4 regions of the Frankia sp. Mgl5 genome follow, and region 1 is predicted to be linked to each of the others. Evidence: riboswitches for the same ligand, from Rfam matches in the RefSeq annotation. Region 1 holds a riboswitch; each other region holds the start of a gene.

The links. A riboswitch is a leader RNA that binds a small molecule or an ion and turns the genes downstream of it on or off. The one in region 1 is predicted to bind cyclic di-AMP.
Region 2: another riboswitch for cyclic di-AMP. It lies ahead of MXD62_RS05665 (transglycosylase family protein); the one in region 1 lies ahead of MXD62_RS06205 (peptidoglycan-binding protein).
Region 3: another riboswitch for cyclic di-AMP. It lies ahead of MXD62_RS22930 (transglycosylase family protein); the one in region 1 lies ahead of MXD62_RS06205 (peptidoglycan-binding protein).
Region 4: another riboswitch for cyclic di-AMP. It lies ahead of MXD62_RS34200 (C40 family peptidase); the one in region 1 lies ahead of MXD62_RS06205 (peptidoglycan-binding protein).

The regions. Positions count from the first base shown of each region.
Region 1 is NZ_JALKFY010000008.1:92,372-96,773, forward strand. It holds gene MXD62_RS06200 (NAD-dependent epimerase/dehydratase family protein) at 88-1,014, shown strand; cyclic di-AMP (ydaO/yuaA leader) riboswitch at 1,578-1,791, shown strand; gene MXD62_RS06205 (peptidoglycan-binding protein) at 2,067-2,846, shown strand; gene mce (methylmalonyl-CoA epimerase) at 3,091-3,516, shown strand; gene MXD62_RS06215 (LppP/LprE family lipoprotein) at 3,633-4,235, opposite strand; gene MXD62_RS06220 (DUF5134 domain-containing protein) at 4,366-4,402, opposite strand, start outside.
Region 2 is NZ_JALKFY010000007.1:127,403-131,804, reverse strand. It holds gene MXD62_RS05670 (MFS transporter) at 1-996, opposite strand, end outside; gene MXD62_RS05665 (transglycosylase family protein) at 1,301-1,678, opposite strand; cyclic di-AMP (ydaO/yuaA leader) riboswitch at 1,691-1,867, opposite strand; gene MXD62_RS05660 (SDR family NAD(P)-dependent oxidoreductase) at 2,239-3,129, opposite strand; gene MXD62_RS05655 (cell wall metabolism sensor histidine kinase WalK) at 3,267-4,402, opposite strand, start outside.
Region 3 is NZ_JALKFY010000675.1:48,864-53,265, reverse strand. It holds gene fbaA (class II fructose-bisphosphate aldolase) at 1-980, shown strand, start outside; cyclic di-AMP (ydaO/yuaA leader) riboswitch at 2,527-2,774, shown strand; gene MXD62_RS22930 (transglycosylase family protein) at 2,781-3,464, shown strand.
Region 4 is NZ_JALKFY010000827.1:72,334-76,735, forward strand. It holds gene MXD62_RS34195 (hypothetical protein) at 410-799, shown strand; cyclic di-AMP (ydaO/yuaA leader) riboswitch at 1,518-1,724, shown strand; gene MXD62_RS34200 (C40 family peptidase) at 1,886-2,836, shown strand; gene MXD62_RS34205 (PHB depolymerase family esterase) at 3,885-4,402, opposite strand, start outside.

The sequences.
Region 1 (4,402 bases):
AGTGAGTCATTCACCGTCTTCAACAGAGGACGTACGGTCGAGATCATCACCGACCGCGGGCAGCCCGCGCCGCATGATTGGATCTCGATGTCACTGCACGTTGTCGTCGGAACCAGCCACTCCGGAACAGCCACCGCACAGCTGCTCGCCGAGTCCGGTGACCGGGTGCGCATACTCAGCCGGCGCGGCGGCGGGCCGGAGCACCCGCTCGTCGAACGGATCACCGCGGACGCCAGCGACGCCGCCCTTCTGACCAGCCTGGCCCAGGGCGCCGCCACGCTCTTCAACTGCGCATCGCCGGCCTACGACAGGCTGCCGACCGAGACTCCGGCGCTGGCCGCCGCGCTGCTGACCGCAGCCGAACGCAGCGGCGCGCGCTACCTCAATCTCAGCAACGTGTACGGGTACGGCCCCGTCTCCGGGGCGATGACCGAGGACCTCCCCCTGTCGCCGACCACCATCAAAGGCCGGGTCCGGGCACAGATGTGGCAGGACGCCATCACCGCCCACGAACAGGGGCGGATCCGTTTCGCCGAGGTGCGACCCGGCGACTTCATCGGCCCCGGAGCGGTGTCGATGTTCAACCTGATGGTCGCGCCCTCCGTGCTGGCCGGCGAAGCAGTCCACGTCCCCGCGGACCTGGACGCGGCGCACAGCTGGGGGTACCCGGGCGACGTGGCCCGCATCCTCGTCGCCGTCAGCAGAGACGACCAGGCGTGGGGGCGGGCCTGGCACGTGCCCCCGGTCTCCGACGGCTCGGTGCGCGAGATAGCGGTGCGGTTCGCGGATCTGACCGGTTCGCCCGTCCCCCACCTGGTCAACATGTCACCGCTCGACCTGCACAACCTGGCCAGCTCCGATCCGATCATGGCGGAGGTTCCGGAGATGCAGTACCTCTACCAGCGGCCCGCCGTCCTGGATGCCACGCTGACCGCACGGACCTTCGATCTCAAGCCGACCCCCCTCGACGACGTCCTGATCGAAACCGCCCAGGCCATGACAAGATCCGCCTAGCGAGCCACGGCCGCGCCCGACCGAACCGGCCTCCGATCCGCCCGCAGAGATCATCCAGCTCGGCCGCCCACGACTCCACCACCACAACCAAGATCATCTACCACGGGCATCACAAGTGCCGTTGCAGCACTAGCCCTCGGCTATCCCCCCAAGCCCGCGCTCCGAGGCGTCCCGCGCCCCTCAGCCGCAACCCAAACCTCAACTCCGGTTCAACGTGGCGGGTGAGTGAGTCCATGGACTCACTCACCCGCCACACATCGTCTGGGAGGTGGGACTGGGGGCTGAGGGGCTCGGATCAGTCGACGGTCGCCCCGATCAGGTGATCACGCTCTACAGCTAGCTGCCAGCCGCCAGACGCCGACATGAGCTCCGGCGAACGGACGCCTTCCGCGACATGCGCTGGGTGACCCAATCCGGGCCGGAGCGTCGCCGGTTACTACTCGGAGTGTCTCGATCTCGATCCTGTGTGCATACCGTGACCAGGATGCGCCGTCCGACCAATAAAATTGGTACTTGCGACTACCCTTAGTAGTTCGTTACGGTGTCCTGGCTCGCAGCAAGCGACGGGCCGTACGCCGAGTTCTGCCCTAGGCCCGTCGTCCCCTCCTAGCGATCAGCAGGGCAGAAGCGGGGGAACCACGTTCCTCCGGACGGCCACCCGCGCACGGGCGGCCGTCCTCGGGGTGAAGTCGTCCTCGCCGCAGATGCGGTAAAGGCCGACCGGGCTTCCCGGCCCGAACCCGACAGCTAACCTCGCAGGCGTACGGGAAGGATCGTCGTGTACGCACGCATGTCTGGATCACCCAGGCGGGCCTTTCACCCGTCCCTCGGGCAGCCGCCGCGGCCGCACAGTGCCCGCATCCCGGGGTTGACGCAGGAAATCTAGACCCACCAGGTCCGGAATACTTTTACGCCGACAGAACGCCGGCGCACTGAGCCATGCTTCCCTCGCCGGGCGAATCGTTGCCGTAACTTTTTGATCCGTGTACGGATCAATTTCCCATCCGGACATTCAGAAGCTCTGTTCTTCATAGCAGAAACGAGATTCTTAGATGTCGCATGGAAAGCACCGCAGGTCCAGCCGTCCGAACACCTCCGGACGGGGACCCGGGCGAGGCCGTGCCGCCGTGGTCACCGCGGCGAGCGTCATCGGCGCGTCGGCGGGACTGATGTTCACCGCGGGCCCGGCGAGCGCGGCCACCGTCTCCGACGTCACCATCGCGCAGGCGGCACAGAACGCGGGCCTGCCGTCCTGCCGCGGGATTCCACTGAGCACCTGGGTCGCGGTGGCGCTGGCCGAGTCGGGCGGCAACACAACGGCCCACGCGACGGTCGGTGAGGACTCCCGCGGCCTCTGGCAGATCAACATGCGCGCGCACTCGAGCTGGGTCGGTAGCCGCAACCTCTACGACCCGAACGTCAACGCCTGGGCCGCGCGGCAGGTGTGCGCCAGCCAGGGCATCGGTGCCTGGAGCGCCTACAAGAACGGCATGCACGTGAAGTACCTGTCCCGCGGCGCCGCGGCGGCGGCCGCGGTGGGCGGCGGCGCCGGCACCCGGACGGTCTCGGCCGCCACACCGGCCGCGACGGCCGCGACGGCCGCGACGGCACCGGCGCCCGCCAGCTCGGGCTACATGCGGCTCGGGGTCGAAGGCGTCCGCTGGGACGTGGCGCTGGTGCAGAAGCGGCTCACCGACATCGGCTACCCGATCACCATCGACGGCCGGTTCGGTCCGCAGACCAACCACATGGTCGTCGACTTCCAGAAGAAGAACGGCCTCGTCCCGGACGGCGTCGTGGGCCCGCTCACCCACGACAAGCTGTTCGCCTGATCCAGGGGCGGCGCGCGGCCGTCGAGCCGTCCACGTCGCGGCCCGGGCACGCCGGTGCCGGGCGGCGACCGGGCGGCGACCGGGCGGCGCGGCCAAGCCCGTGGCCGGGCGAGGGTGGCGCGCCCGACACGGCCGACCTGCCGCTTCAGTGGACCGCCGGGCCGGATCCGGGCAGGCTCGGAGTTTGGGCCCGCCAGGCAGGACGCGACCAGGGCCGCCCGTCCACGAGGCAGGAGCGATTTTTGTGCTGACCAGGATCGACCATGTCGGGATCGCCGTGGCCTCGCTGGAGGAGGCCATCCCTCGTTACGAGGCGGCGTTCGGCCTGAAGGTCGCGCATCAGGAGACGAACGAGGCGCAGGGCGTGCGCGAGGCGATGCTGCTGGTGCACCACGGCGACACGGGCGGCTCCTACGTCCAGCTACTCGAGCCGGTGCGCCCGGACACCCCGGTCGGGAAGTTCCTGGCGAAGAAGGGCCCCGGCATCCACCACATCGCCTACGGCGTGGCGGACATCGACGCGGCGCTGGCGGCGCTCACCGTCACCGGGTTCGACCTGGTCAACAAGACGCCGGTGCACGGGACATCCGGAAGCCGGATCGCGTTCATGCACCCGAAGGGCCTCGGTGGGGTGCTCACCGAGCTGGTCGAGGCGGCCGAGGGCCACTGACCTCCGGCGGGACCACCGCGGCCGGGCCCCGGGGCTGACCCGGGCCCGGCCGCGGCGGCGGTCCCACCGGCCGGCGGTCCCACCGGCCGGCGGTCTCACCGGCACTGCGTCGCTGGTCAGCGGCGGCTCTCGGCGGCGGTCCACTTGCTGGTCGGGATCGGGTCGAGCGGCACGACCGACGTGCCGTTCCAGCGGAACCGCACGCTCGCCGCGCCCGCGCTCGGGCAGCACATCGGGTCCGCCGGGCGGTACAGGTCGTACTGCAGCGCCACCACCTCGCTGGTCGACCACACCCACCGCACGCTCGCGCTCGCGACGGCGTCCGTCCCGACGAACCGGCCGCGGTGGAAGAAGAAGGCCTGCTGCGGATGGCCGTCCACCGAGGTGGACAGCCGACCGACGATCACGCTGAGATCGTGGGTGGGCTCGTAGCCGTCCGTGGTGATCGGTGTGTAACCACGGCCGCGGACAAGGCCCGACGCCTCCGCCAGGCTCAACGAACCGGCCACGACGGCCGAGCCGCCCGGGCCTGACGGGCTGGCCACGGCACCTGAGCTGGCCACAGCACCCGAACCGGCCACAGCACCCGGGCTGCGCGCGGCGCCCGGTGTGGCGGCCGGGGGTGACTGCACCGCGGTCGGCGCGGCGGACATCGCAGACGCCGCCCCGCTCAAGATGACCGCGGCGGCCAGTACGGAGATGAACACGACTCGACGCATGGCGACCGCCCCCTTGGGCCTCGTATCTGCCGACCGGCCGACCGTAGGCGCACTTCGGGCTCGCCGCCCGCTCAGGGAGTGGAATGCGCGGTTTCGGAGCAGGTCACCCGACGGGTACGGGAGCGGGCGATCAGGTACGGGCGAGAAGCATCAGGATCATTCCACCC
Region 2 (4,402 bases), on a different contig from region 1:
CGACGGACGCGGGCCGAAGCGCCCCACCGCCCGGCCGGACAGGGGCGCGATCACCAGGGTGGCCAGCGCCATCGGCAGGGTCAGCAGGCCGGCGTGCAGCGCCGAGTAGCCACGGACGTCCTGCAGGTAGATCGTGTTGAGGAAGAGGAAGCCGGCGAGAGCGCCGAACGCGCACACCGCGATCGCCGTCGCGCCGGAGAAGGGCGCGCTGCGGAAGAAGCGGACGTCCAGCAGCGGCTCGGTGCGCCGCGACTCGTAGCCGACCAGCAGCGCCGCCGCGGCGACCGCCACCGCGAGCAGGACGAGCGTTTCGGCGGACGTCCAGCCGGCCGCGGGCGCCTCGATGATCGAGTAGGTGAGGGTCGCGAGGACGGCGATCACAAGGAGCTGTCCGACGGGGTCCAGGCGGCGTGGGCTCGGCGCGCGGGACTCGGGGACGAAGCGGTGCGTGAGCACCAGCGCGGCGAGCCCGATCGGGATGTTGATCCAGAAGACCGCCCGCCAGTTCACCGTCTCGACGAGGACGCCGCCGAGCACCGGGCCGAGTGCCATGCTGATCCCGATCACCGCGCCCCAGAGACCGATGGCGCGGGCCCGTTCCCGCGGGTCGGTGAACGTGTTGGTGATGATGGACATCGCAACCGGGTTCAGCATCGAACCGCCGACGGCCTGCACCATTCGGAAGGCCACCAGCCAGCCGAGCCCGGGCGCGAGGCTGCACAGCAGCGAGCCTGCGGTGAACAGGGCCAGTCCGGTCTGGAAGATCCGGCGGCGGCCGAGCCGGTCGCCGGTGGAACCACCGAGCATGAGCAGGCTGGCCAGGACGAGGGTGTAGCTGTCGATCGTCCATTGCAGGCCCGCGGGCGACGCACCCAGATCCCGGCGCAGTGCGGGCAGGGCCACGTTCACGATGGTGCCGTCCAGCCCCACGATCAGCAGACTCATGCAGCAGATCGCGAGAACGGCGAACCTGCGGCGACTGGTCGGCTCGGCCATCGACAACCCACCTCTCCGGCCGCCGCCAACTCGGCCGCAGGTGCGCGGGCGGACGACTGTTCAGCGTACGGCAGGTCTCTTTTCCTCGCGCTCGTTCTTCCTCGTGCTCGTGCGACGCGGCCGGTGGCACCGAAACACCGGTGGCCCGGGTGTCAGTGTCGACACCCGGGCCACCGATCGCGTTCCGCGGACCATCTGTCGCGCTCAGTCAAGGCTCAGCCAGGCTGGTCCGTCACCTGTCTGCTCCATTCGACGGGCCGCGTCAGATCCATTCGACGGGCCGCGTCAGAGCCTGGGGGCTGGGTCAGAGCTTGGGGCCCCAGCAGCTCTTCGAGGCGTACCACGGGCTGGTTCCCTGCTGCGCGTACAGGATGTGCGCGCGCTTCCACTGCTCGGCGGCGCTCGCGTTCTGCGGGAGACCCTGCCCACCGACGCCGTGCCAGGTGCCCGGCAGGAACTGGAACAGGCCGCCCGCGCCGATCGAGTTGACCGCGTGGGGGTTACCGCCGGACTCGCAGGGCACAACTGCGCTCAGGAAGCGGTGTGCGTCCGGCCGACCCGCGGCACTGGCGGGCTGTGACATCGCGATTCCGCCGCCGATCGTGGCGGCGAGGAGCGGTGCTACAAGCAGCGCACGGCCGCGGCGGATGGAACGACTGGTCTTACGAGCACGCGAAGCCATAACGGACAAAGTGATGCCCCTCCCCACGCCTGCGAAGTTAGCTGTCGGGTTCGGGCTGGGAATTACCCGGTCGCGCTACGCGACTTCACCCCGAGGACGTCTGTGATCGACGCCCGAAGGTTGGTTCCCCCGCTCCCGCCCTGAGGTTTGTTGTTCACCGGGCGGGGCAGGATTCGGCGTGTCGCCCGGTGCGCGCTTTCCTGAACGAAAGCACGGCGCAGACGTTACACACAACGGACCAACAATTGCCAAGGCTCTGTGGCGAGCGCCACATTTCCTATCGGAGCCTTGAAGATCCTCCGTGGGCGGCGTATCACGCGCGCAGGCGCGTTCCTCTTCAATGGACCGTCCCATCACCGTGACCGCCCCGCCACGATGGCCGAGAGCGATTGCACGGAGAGTGGGTGACGTGCTCGCCTCGGCGCAGGAATTCGACCCGCGAAGCGGGAAGAAGTTGCACGAGCATCAAGTTGAAAATGGTCCCGGCGTTCGTCCGGGCACCACCCAGACCTGTTGACAGGCCCCTGATGCGGACGAGTCGTAATTTCGTCCGTTCCGGGTCAGATTTCCGGAGTCGGCAGCGCGACCTCCGGAGCCGGCAGAGGCACGACCCCGTGGTGCGCGGTCAGGCCCCCGTCGGCGACCAGCGTCGTTCCGGTGATGTAGGACGACTCGGCGGAGGCCAGGAACCAGACGGCCGAGGCCAGCTCGCCCGGCTGCCCCCAGCGCCCCATCGGAATGCGGCGGCTCACCGCCGCGGTGGACGCCGGGTCGGTGCGGTGGCGCGCGGTCAGCGCCGTCTCGGTCAGGCCGGGGGCGACGGCGTTGATCCGGATGTTCTGGGCGGCGTGGTCGAGCGCCGCGGCCCGCACCATGTTGATCACAGCCGCCTTGGACGCGTTGTACGCCCAGTTCCCCGGTTCGCTCTGCAACCCGCCGCTGGAGGCGGTCACGACGATTGAGCCGCCACCGCCCGCCCGGAGCGCGGGGACCACCGAACGGATCCCGATCGCGACGCCCCGCACGTTGACGGCGAGGATCCGGTCCAGCCGGTCGATCGCGCCCGGGGCCTCCCACGGCAGCGTCGTGCCGATCCCGGCGTTGAGCACCGCGACGTCCAGCCGCCCGAAGCTCGCGAGCGCCAGCTCCGCCATGGCGGCCCCGGTCTCCTCGACCGAGACGTCCCCGACCATCGGGACGATCCGCGGCTCCGGCCCGCCCGCCGGCCAGGAATCCGCACCCGTCACGGCACCGGCATCCGCCACGATCCGGGGATCCGCCGGGGCCACGGCGGGCCGCGGGGCGCGCGACTGTGCTCGGGTCAGCGCCGCCAGGCCGACCTCGTCGACGTCCACGGCGACCACGCCGAACCCCCGCGCGGCGAACAGCTCCGCGCACGCCCGCCCGATCCCGGATGCCGCTCCCGTGATGACGACCGCCGAGGTGACCACATGTCCTCCACGAGCTCCGAGAGACCTCACCAGCACGGCAGGTCCCGTCCGCCGGACGGATCCCGCCCGCCGGACGGATCCCGGCCGGCCGCGCCGAGATCAGCCTGGCGGGTCGCGGTGAACGGAGCCGATCCAGCTCATGACGAAGAGGGATCGGGGCGGGGCAGGACGAGCCGGAACGTGGCGCCGCCGCCCGGTGTCGGCCGGTGCTCGGCCCGTCCGCCGTGCGCGGCGGCGACGGCCTCGACAATGGACAGGCCCAGCCCCGTCCCGCCGGCGTCGCGGGAGCGGCCGGAGTCGGCGCGGTAGAACCGCTCGAAGACGTGGTCGACGGCGTCCGCGGGGACTCCGGGCCCATGGTCGATCACCGAGATGACGACCTCCCGGTCGTCATCCGCCGCACCGGCCGCCGCACCGCCGTCGGCGTCGCCGTCCGCGTCGGCGTCAGCGTCCACGGCCGTGTCGGCGTCGCGGGCGGTGAGGGAGACCGTCGCCTCGGGCGGGGTGTGGACGAGCGCGTTGCGGACGAGGTTCCCGACGGCCTGGCGCAGGCGTCCCTCGTCCCCCGTCACCTCGAGGATCGGCGGGGCGTCGACCTCGATCGTCCGTCCCGGGCTGACGGCGCGGGCGTCGGCGGCGATGTCACGGAGCATGGCCGCCAGGTCGACGGGTTCACGCTCGAGGTCGGGCTGGTGGTCGAGGCGGGCGAGCAGCAGCAGGTCGTCGACCAGCTCGCTCATCCGGGCCGACTCCTCCTCGATGCGCCGCATGACCATCGCCAGGTCCTCGGGTCGGCTTGCCGCTCCCCTGCGGAACATCTCGGCGTAGCCGCGGATCGACGTCAGCGGGGTGCGCAGTTCGTGGCTGGCGTCCCCGACGAAGCGTCGCAGGCGCCGCTCGGAGGCCTCGCGGGCGCGGAAAGACGCCTCGATCTCGGTGAGCATCGTGTTGAAGGCCAGCCCGAGACGTCCCACCTCGGTGCGGCGGTCCGTGTCGGTGACCCGTCGCGTGAGATCGCCGTCCGCGATCATGCCGGCGGTCTGTTCGATGCGGGTCAGCGGGCGCAGCCCGAGGCGGATGATGACGTAGGCCAGCACGGCGAGCACCACCAGCATCGCCGTGCTCGCGATGATCTCGATCCTGGTGACGTTGTCGAGAGTGGTCTCCATCTCGGCGAAGGGCACCGCGACGACCAGCACGTCTCCGTTACCGAAGCGCTCGGCGAGCAGCCTGAACCTGTCCCCGCCGCCTTCGGCGGGGACCGTCCGCGGGG
Region 3 (4,402 bases), on a different contig from region 1:
ACGCCTACGCCTACCCCGCCATCAACGTGACCTCGTCGCAGACCCTCAATGCCGCGCTCCGGGGTTTCGCGGAAGCCGGCAGCGACGGAATCGTCCAGGTGTCGACCGGCGGCGCCGAGTTCCTCTCGGGAACGACCATCAAGAACATGGTGCTGGGCGCGGAAGCGCTCGCCGAATACGCGCACCACGTCGCCAAGGCATACCCGGTGAACATCGCGCTGCACACGGACCACTGCCCCGCCGACAAGCTGGACACCTACATCCGCCCGCTGATCGCCATCTCGAAGGAGCGTGTGGCGCAGGGCCGCGACCCGCTTTTCCAGTCCCACATGTGGGACGGTTCGGCGGTCGAGCTCGAGGAGAACCTCAAGATTGCCGACGAGTTGCTCGCCGACTGTCGCGCGGCGCGCATCGTGCTGGAAGTCGAAATCGGTGTCGTCGGTGGTGAGGAGGACGGCGTCGTAGGCGCCATCGACGAGAAGCTCTACACCACCCCCGGCGACATGTTCCGCACCGCCGAGGTTCTCGGCACCGGAGAAAAGGGCAGCTACATGCTGGCCGCGACGTTCGGCAACGTGCACGGCGTCTACAAGCCGGGGAACGTCAAGCTCCGACCCTCGATCCTGCGCGAGGGTCAGCAGTACGTGGCCGAGAAGCTCGGCCTGGCCGCCGACGCGAAGCCGTTCAACCTGGTCTTCCACGGCGGCAGTGGTTCGGACCTCTCCGAGATCCGCGAAACGCTCGACTACGGCGTCATCAAGATGAACGTGGACACCGACACCCAGTACGCGTTCACCCGGCCGATCGTCGACCACATGCTCCGCAACTACGACGGTGTCCTCAAGGTGGACGGTGAGGTCGGGGTCAAGAAGGCCTACGACCCGCGCACCTACGGCAAGGCCGCCGAAACCGCCATGGCCGCCCGGGTCGCCCAGGCCTGTGACGACCTGCGTTCCGCCGGCCGGTCGATCGGGGTCTGACCGGCCCCGTCCGGTTCACGGCCCGACGGTCACCTGATCCGCTCCTCTCCCTCCCGGGGACGTCTGTCCCCGGGAGTACTCCTATGCCCGGCGGAGTCCATGTGTCCCGGGCTGTGGCCCTCGGCCGCGCGCGGCACTGTTCTCCCCATGGCTCCGCTCCATGGCTCCGCTCTCCTTATGTCCCGACGCCGTGTCTCCTCATTGCTCTTCGGGCGGCCGCCGGCCGCGGCCGCGGACGGCGGCACCGGAACCCCCTGAGCGCCGCGCGCCCGGGGGACCACATTCCCGGAAACAATGAGGCACCCGTCGGGACACGCACCGTTACCCGGGACGGGGCGCCTCGCCCGGTGCCGCCCGGGAGGCCCGATGCCGCCCGATGCCGCCCGGGACGCTCAGTGCCATCCGGACACCCAATGAAACCTGGGACGCATAGTGCCCAAATAGGCACACAAAGCTATCGTGGACGCGCGGTGCCCAGCGGAGCACACGGCGCCAACTCGGAACAGAGTGTGCACCCGCTCACATCCATGCGGAAGCGCACCCATCGAAGTGGATGTGAGGCGTCGCCCGCCCGGCGAGGCCTCATGAAGATCGTGCGGGTGGTCGGCGCGACATCGGCGCCCATACCAACCCAGGGCACTCCGAAGCCCACAGCCCACCACAGGCCCCTCACGGGTTGCGGATCGGGTAAAGCCTGCTGAGACCACGCGCACGACCCATCGGAGTTCGCACCGGACGCAGTGTTCGCGTGGGCTCCTATGTGTCTCAGCGGCCCCGATGCGTCCTACCCGACACATGCCGACACATGCCGCCGCGCGCCGAACGCTGCTGCCGCGGCGACCCGAGCGCCCCCCGTGGCGTCCCGAGCGCACCCGTTCGTGCGCCCCGGCGATACCTCTCCCGGCCCGTCCCGAGACGCACACCCGTGGCCGAACCGCGCGCCACCCCGCCCGCGGGGCCGCGGGACAGCTCGGATTCCCGCCCGAACGGGGCTACTTCGGGGCACGCACAGAGGCACCAGACAGCCCACGCGATCGCCCGATCACGGGCGAGAGACACACACGGACCCATCTCAACCAAGATCGATCCGAGGGGCGAACGGGACGTACCGACCCGACCCCGAGGGGGGCCACCACCCCGCAAGCAGTCACAGAAGTACCCCAACAAGTTAACTCATAGTTACAGTTACGTTTCTCACACATCACGGCATGCGGGCATACATCAGCACGAAGATATGAATTTTCTAGCCGCTTGATGACGGCCTGGCCGGCCGCGGGTAGCCTTCTCTCATATTCGGCTCGATTGCCGACAGCACGCCCAATGGTAACGATCTTTCACCAGTGTGATCTGTCGGTACGAACCACCCTCCACGACGCGGTCGCCAAGTTAATGAGCGCGCATGCGCGCGCGATACCAGCACCACGATCAAACCTCAAGCAGCCACCGGGCGGTGTGCTCTTTTTCACCTGAGGCATTCAGTGCTTGTCATTCGACCTGACGGCGTGGTTATGGTCTTCGCCGTGCCCGGAGACAGGCCGGGCACCCGACGGGTGGCACGCCGAATCCCTGCCCCCATCCGTTGGAAACAGAAACCCGATGGCAGGAGCGGGGGAACCAATACCCGGTCGCCGATTCTGGGGACCTTGGGGTGAAGCCGCTAACGCCGACGACACGAGGAGGAATCTTGTCCTCCGTTGCCGAAGGCACAGGATTTCCGGAGTTCCTGACTTGGCGGCCGGGCTTTTTCCCTGCCCGAACCCGACAGCTCACCTCGCAGGCGTGGGGAAGGAAAACTCACGCATGTCCGACGCACGTACCAGTGGCCGACAACGCCGCAGCAGTACCCGCAGCCGGGCCCGCACTCTCGTCTCCGTCCCCGTCATCGCCGCGGCGGTCGGCGGAACACTCGCCCTGAGCCAGCCGGCCAACGCCGCCACGACCTGGGAAGGTCTGCGGCAATGCGAGTCCGGCGGTAACTACACGACGAACACCGGTAACGGCTACTATGGCGCTTACCAGTTCTCGCCAGGCACCTGGCGCAGCCTCGGCTACTCGGGGCTGCCACACACGGCTCCGCCCGCCGTGCAGGACGCAGCGGCACTGCAACTCGCACTCCGTTCCGGGTTCGGCCAGTGGCCGGTCTGCGGGAGCGGAATGGGCTCCGAGCAGCTCCTGCCCGGCGCGTCGTCATCAGGCGCCGGGGTCCAGGCGTCCAGAGCGGCCGAGCGCACCTCGCTGGTCGCCCAGCCCGCAGCCGCGGGCGTCCCAAACCTGACGCGGACATACACCGCGTCGATGGTCAACCAGGTCAGCGACGAAGTCCGCTCCTGGCAGGCCAAGATGACCTCCCTCGGCTACCCCCTCACGGTCGACGGCAGCTACGGACCACGGTCCGCGGCCGCGGCGCGTGACTTCCAGGCCGCACGCGGCCTCGTGGTGGACGGCGTCCTGGGTCCGCAGACCTGGGCGGCCACCTTCGGCTGACGCCTGCCGACCGGCGCACTCGGTCACCAGCCGGACCGTCTGACGGCCACCGCCGCACGCGGCGACCGCTCCCCCGCTGGCCTGAACCGACCCACCGCACCCTCCTGACGGCCGCCCCCACGCCGCCGCCCGGTCGCGGTGGCCCCCACGCACCGGTCGAGCCCCCTTCGCAAGGCGTCCTTCCCCCGGATGAGGCCTCCCACCCGCGCCCGTCGCGGTGAGCCATCCCTCCAAGGACTCAGGCCCTCGAACCGGACGCCGGCGAATCATCCGTGTTCCAACTCCGCCCAGCCGGTGTGTCCCCGGACATCCCGCCCGCGGCTGACCACGTGCTGTCGCAACCGCGATTCCCCCACCAGCACGAGCTCGGCACTCTGCGTCGCCCCGGTTCGTCGGCAGCGAAGACCCGCCGGCGCCAGGACCGTACGACCCGCCCGCACGGGGCAGACCCCGCCGTGCGGGCGGGGGCGGTGCGCGGATCGCCCCAACGATCCGCGCGGCACGGGAGGCGGTACGGACTCAGGCGGCAAGCCTGCGTCGAAGTCCCGATGCCGGGGGCCGTGTTCTCATCCGTGATCCACCCGATGATCGGACGAACCCTCCGGCAGCCAAGTCGCCGCGGCGCGCGACCCGCCGCCGACTCGGCTAGGTCGAGCCCGCCGCATGATCTCCTCCGGCCCAGGCCGCAGGAGGAGCCGTCCACGCCGGTGATCCCGGCAGGTGGGCGTGTCCCGCACAGGCCGGGACACGCCCACCGCGGACGGCCAGCCCGATCCCGTCGCCCGTGCAGGTCCTCCCTCCGCCCCGCCCCGTGCCCCCGGGCCCACAACTCATCAATCTCCATCTAGTCACGTTAGATATACAGAACGTAATTATCTAGGAAAAAACTACAAACGAACGACAAACGTACTTTTAGAGGAGCCGTCGAGACGCGACGG
Region 4 (4,402 bases), on a different contig from region 1:
AGAGATATTACTCACAGTAACCATCATCGTCGGCGAGACCCGCGGCCGGGAGCGGCCGAATCCGCTTCCGACGCCTCTGGCCGCATCCCGTGGCGGTACGGGGTGTTGTGGGTATCGAGTCCGAACGTCGTCCGCCCGCGCGGCAAGTCGGGTTGATCCCGCACAGGCAGGGGTATCCGTTGGTCGACACCCGATACGCGACACCCGTCTCCGTCGCCGTCTGTTGGCCGACGGCCGGATCCAGCCGACCGCATGCCGGAAACCCGATGCGTCGACTAACGTAACCAACCGTGTCGGAACTTCGGCGACGGTCGCGAGTGGCGTGGTGGCGCACATCCCACGCCTTGCCGGACCGCGCCGCGACGCCCACGGGCCGGCCCGGTGCCGCTGCCAGCCGCCGGAGCCGGGCATGACGCACCCACGCCCGCGGCACCACGAGATCTCAGTACTGCCCGACCGCGAGGACCTGATGGCCGAGCTGGCGAGCCGGCTCGAGGCCCTGGACGCCCTGCTGAGCCGGCTCGAGGATGCCGAGCGCCAGGCCGCGGACGCCGGTGAGCACCTCATCCGGACACGGCAGTGGCAGGAGGACACGGTCCGGACCATCCAGGAGGAGCGGGCGCGGATGCGCCAGCGCCAGCAGGCCCTGGACGACCTGGCCGAGCACGCCCGCGCGGCCGTCGAGGCCCTGCACGGCAGCCACCGCTCGCTGCCGCCCGAGGTGAAGCAGCTCGAGATCGAGCTCCAGGTCCTCAACAGCTCCGGCTTCCTGACCCGGCGCAACGGCCGGGCTCGCTGAGCGGCGGTCCCCGCCGGGCGTCGAACGCTCCTCCTCCTCTCAGCCCCTGGCCTCTGGCCCGGCCTGGTGGCGGGTGGTTCGCGTGTCCGCCCATGGGCGTCCACCTCGCCGTTTGGTGTCCGCCTCGCCCTTTCGGGGCGCGATCAGGCCGGGTTCGGCCCCCAAAGGGCGAGCGGGACGCTCACGACGACTGGCCCGATCCGGTAGTTGGCGAACTTCCGCGGGCCTGGCCGGCCAGGCCCGCGGAACTCGGGGCCCGGTGCCAGGTCGGTGCGCGGCGGCAGCGAGGCCCGGCGGAGCTTCCGGGGGGCGCCTGCCCGCGGGCGGCGCGTCGATCCGTTCACGTCCCAGGAGCACCGCGAAGGGGTCCTGGGGATCGGGCCGCGCGGTCGTCCGCGGCCGCCGGATCGAGGCGGGAAGAGACAGGCCGGGGACGGAGCGAACCGGGGCCGCGAGGGGCTCCGCGGGTAGTCCCAGCCCGGTCGGCCGGTACGGGAAACCCCCGCGCAAGCCAGGAAGTTCTGGTCACCTAACGTGTTGGGACGTGATCCTCGTGTGGGCGTCCAAAAACGTGACCGAAGGCTCAGCACCCCTCCTGACCTGGGCAGATGCGGCGCCGCAAGGGGCACTTCTTTGCACACTCGACGTAGTTGAGGAGGACTAGTGTTTACCCGCACCATCCGTGTGGACTAGTCTCGCTTCCGACGTCACGACAACACCGGACCGAACGCCGAATCCTGCCCGCGGTCCTGGTGTCCCCTCCGAGTCGTCACCACGGGCAGGAGCGGGGGACCCACCTCCACCGGCTGGCGCCACGACACGGCGCTGGCCTAGGGGTGAAGTCCATCGCGTGAAGGTCGCGCTATGGACCGGGCAGCCCAGCCCGAACCCGACAGCTCACCTCGCAGGCGTACGGGAAGGAACGCAACGTTGTCTGCGCAAAGTGTGCAGCTTGATGCTGAGAGACGCCGGCAGGAAGGGCGCGGTCGCCACCGTGCGCCGTCCGCCCCCACGGCGTCCAGCCGAGCCAGAGCCAGGGCCCGTACCGTCGCGGCCATCACCACCGGAACCGTCGCGGTCTCCGGGGTGGCGCTCGCCGGGTGCGCCCAGGATGTCAACTCGGACGTCGCGCTGGACGACGGCACGAACACCGCCCCGATGACGCTCGCGACCCAGATCGGGTCCCGGCTGGCGGTCGACGGAGCCATCCAGGCCGCCACCGCTACCGGCGGCGGTTCGGGCACCGTTCTCGACGCCACCACGGACATCTCCGCGCCGACTCTCTCGTCGAAGATCGACGTCGGCCTGCGCGTGACGAACCCCGAGGTCACGGTCAACGCGGACGAGCCCGTCAACATCGGCTTCTCGCTCTACAACGAGGAGACCCAGGCCCCGATCCCGGACCAGCTCATCAAGGTCCAGGTCAAGCTGCCGACCGGGTGGGCGACCTTCCTGCACCTGACGACGGACGACCGCGGCTTCGCGTCGTACACCGCGAAGGTGCTCACCACCACGAACGTCACGGCGATCTTCGACGGCACTGACGCCCTCCAGTCGGCGCACTCGGAGAACGACGCCACACTGCACGTCCGCCCGGCTCCGCCGCCCGCGCAGGCCTCCCGCAGCGCGGACCGCACGGGCGTGAACGTCAACACCCCGGTGGTCAGCGTCAACCTGCCGACCAACACCCTCGGCGAGAAGGCCGTCTACCTGGCCTCGCTGCAGGCCGGCAAGCCGTACGTCTACGGCGCCGAGGGCCCCAACTCCTTCGACTGCTCCGGGCTCGTGCAGTACGTGTACCGACAGCTCGGCAAGAGCCTGCCGCGTACCACCGACCAGCAGTACGCGGCCACCACCCATATCTCCCAGTACAACAAGGCGCCCGGCGACCTGATCTTCTTCGGGAGCCCCGGCAACATCTACCACATGGGCATCTACGCCGGCGACGGCAAGATGTGGGTCGCGCCCCGCACTGGTGATGTCGTCAAGCTTCAGACGATCTACACGACCTCGTACTTGGTCGGCCGCGTCACCTGAGAACGGCAGGCCCACGACCCAGCCAGGAGACTGGCTGTTCTCGACGTCGATCGTTCCACAAGCCCACGCACCGCTCGGACGGGGCTGCCCGAACGCAGACGCCCCGTCCCCCGGAACGAGCCGCAGCGCGATCTCCCCCTCCGGTCGCGCGCGGCTCCGCCGCCGGGTCGGGGTTGTCGGGATCAACCTCGGCCCGGCGGGTCTTCCGGAGTTCACCAGGTCCCCTGTACCGGACCGCCGGTGTCGCGTCTGCTCAGAACATCTGTGCTGCGGAATGTCCGGAGTAGCTCTGCTGCGGGCAGATTTCGCCACCTTCCGTGATGTTTCCGCCACGTGGCGCCATCGACGAGCTGACCGATACGGCCATGAACGGTAGGCCGTTGCGACATCATTCTACTTCGGCATAAGTAGCGTAGATGTAGCTTTAGCCGGCCAGACTGCCACCACTGGGCAGCAACACCCCCATCCGGACCAGCCAGCTCCCCGGCACCAGCTCACCCGAAAGCCAACCGCTCCCCACCGATCCGAGATCCTTCCGGTGGGACGGACGTCAGATCCCCCCCATCTGACGTCCGTCCGGCCGGAAGGCCCCGGACTCCGCTGGCCGTCTGTCCGATCCCCCCCCCATCGGGCCGGCGGCCAGCGGACCCCCTCAAACCTTCCGGCCGCCCACTGGTCCGTCGGGGCCGTTACCCCCCCTCCCGGCGACGTCGACGGACCGCTCGGGCCCCGGCCGCTCCACCCCGCGAGGGGTGCGGCGGCCGGGGCTCCGGGAAAACTCGAAGGACCCCTCCGCGCGGCGAACGCGCACCTCCGCGCCGGGCCCTCGGCCCGCACGGCCGCGGCACGCACAGGGCCGCGGACCCACCAGAGACCCGGCGACGCGGGCACACAGGGCCGCAACCCACACACAGCACCGCGGCAGGCGCAAGCCCCGAAATAGCCAGCAAGCCGTCCCCGGCGGGGCCGGCGGCCGGCCAATCCGTTAAATGACTAGTTCTTTGCTACTAGCGCGAACTGTCTGGTCAGTGCACTGAACCGAGCTGGGTCAGACCTTCCGGCGAAGGTCGCGGGAGAAGTCCCACAACGTGCTGCTGACCTTTTTGTCCCAGTCCGTCTCGGCAACCCGCCCGTGCTGGGTGACGTTGTCGCAGGTGGGGCCGGGCTCCGCTTCGAACTGTCCCACGACGCCCACCGCCGCGTAGACGGGGGGGCCGGGCGAGCAGGCGGCGAGCAGGGCGAGCCGCGCACCCTCCCCGATACCCCAGACGTATATCCGGTTCAGGTCGATGTCGGTGCGTTCCTCGTCCATGTAGCGGACGACGTCGCGCAGGTACTGCTGGTCCGCTCCATTCGGGTCGTCGAGTCGCCAGGTACCGGCGACCGCCTCCGGGAAGGCGAGCGCGAAGTCACGGCGGTTCGCCAGCGACGACGCGTCACTGTCATGTTCCAGTGAACTCGCATCCGTATTGTCATCGTGCAGGATGATTACCAGGGGCAACGGGTCATTCGGTTTGGAGGGTGCCTGAACGAGCAGTTCCCGGTCGGCTGACGGATAGCCGTCCG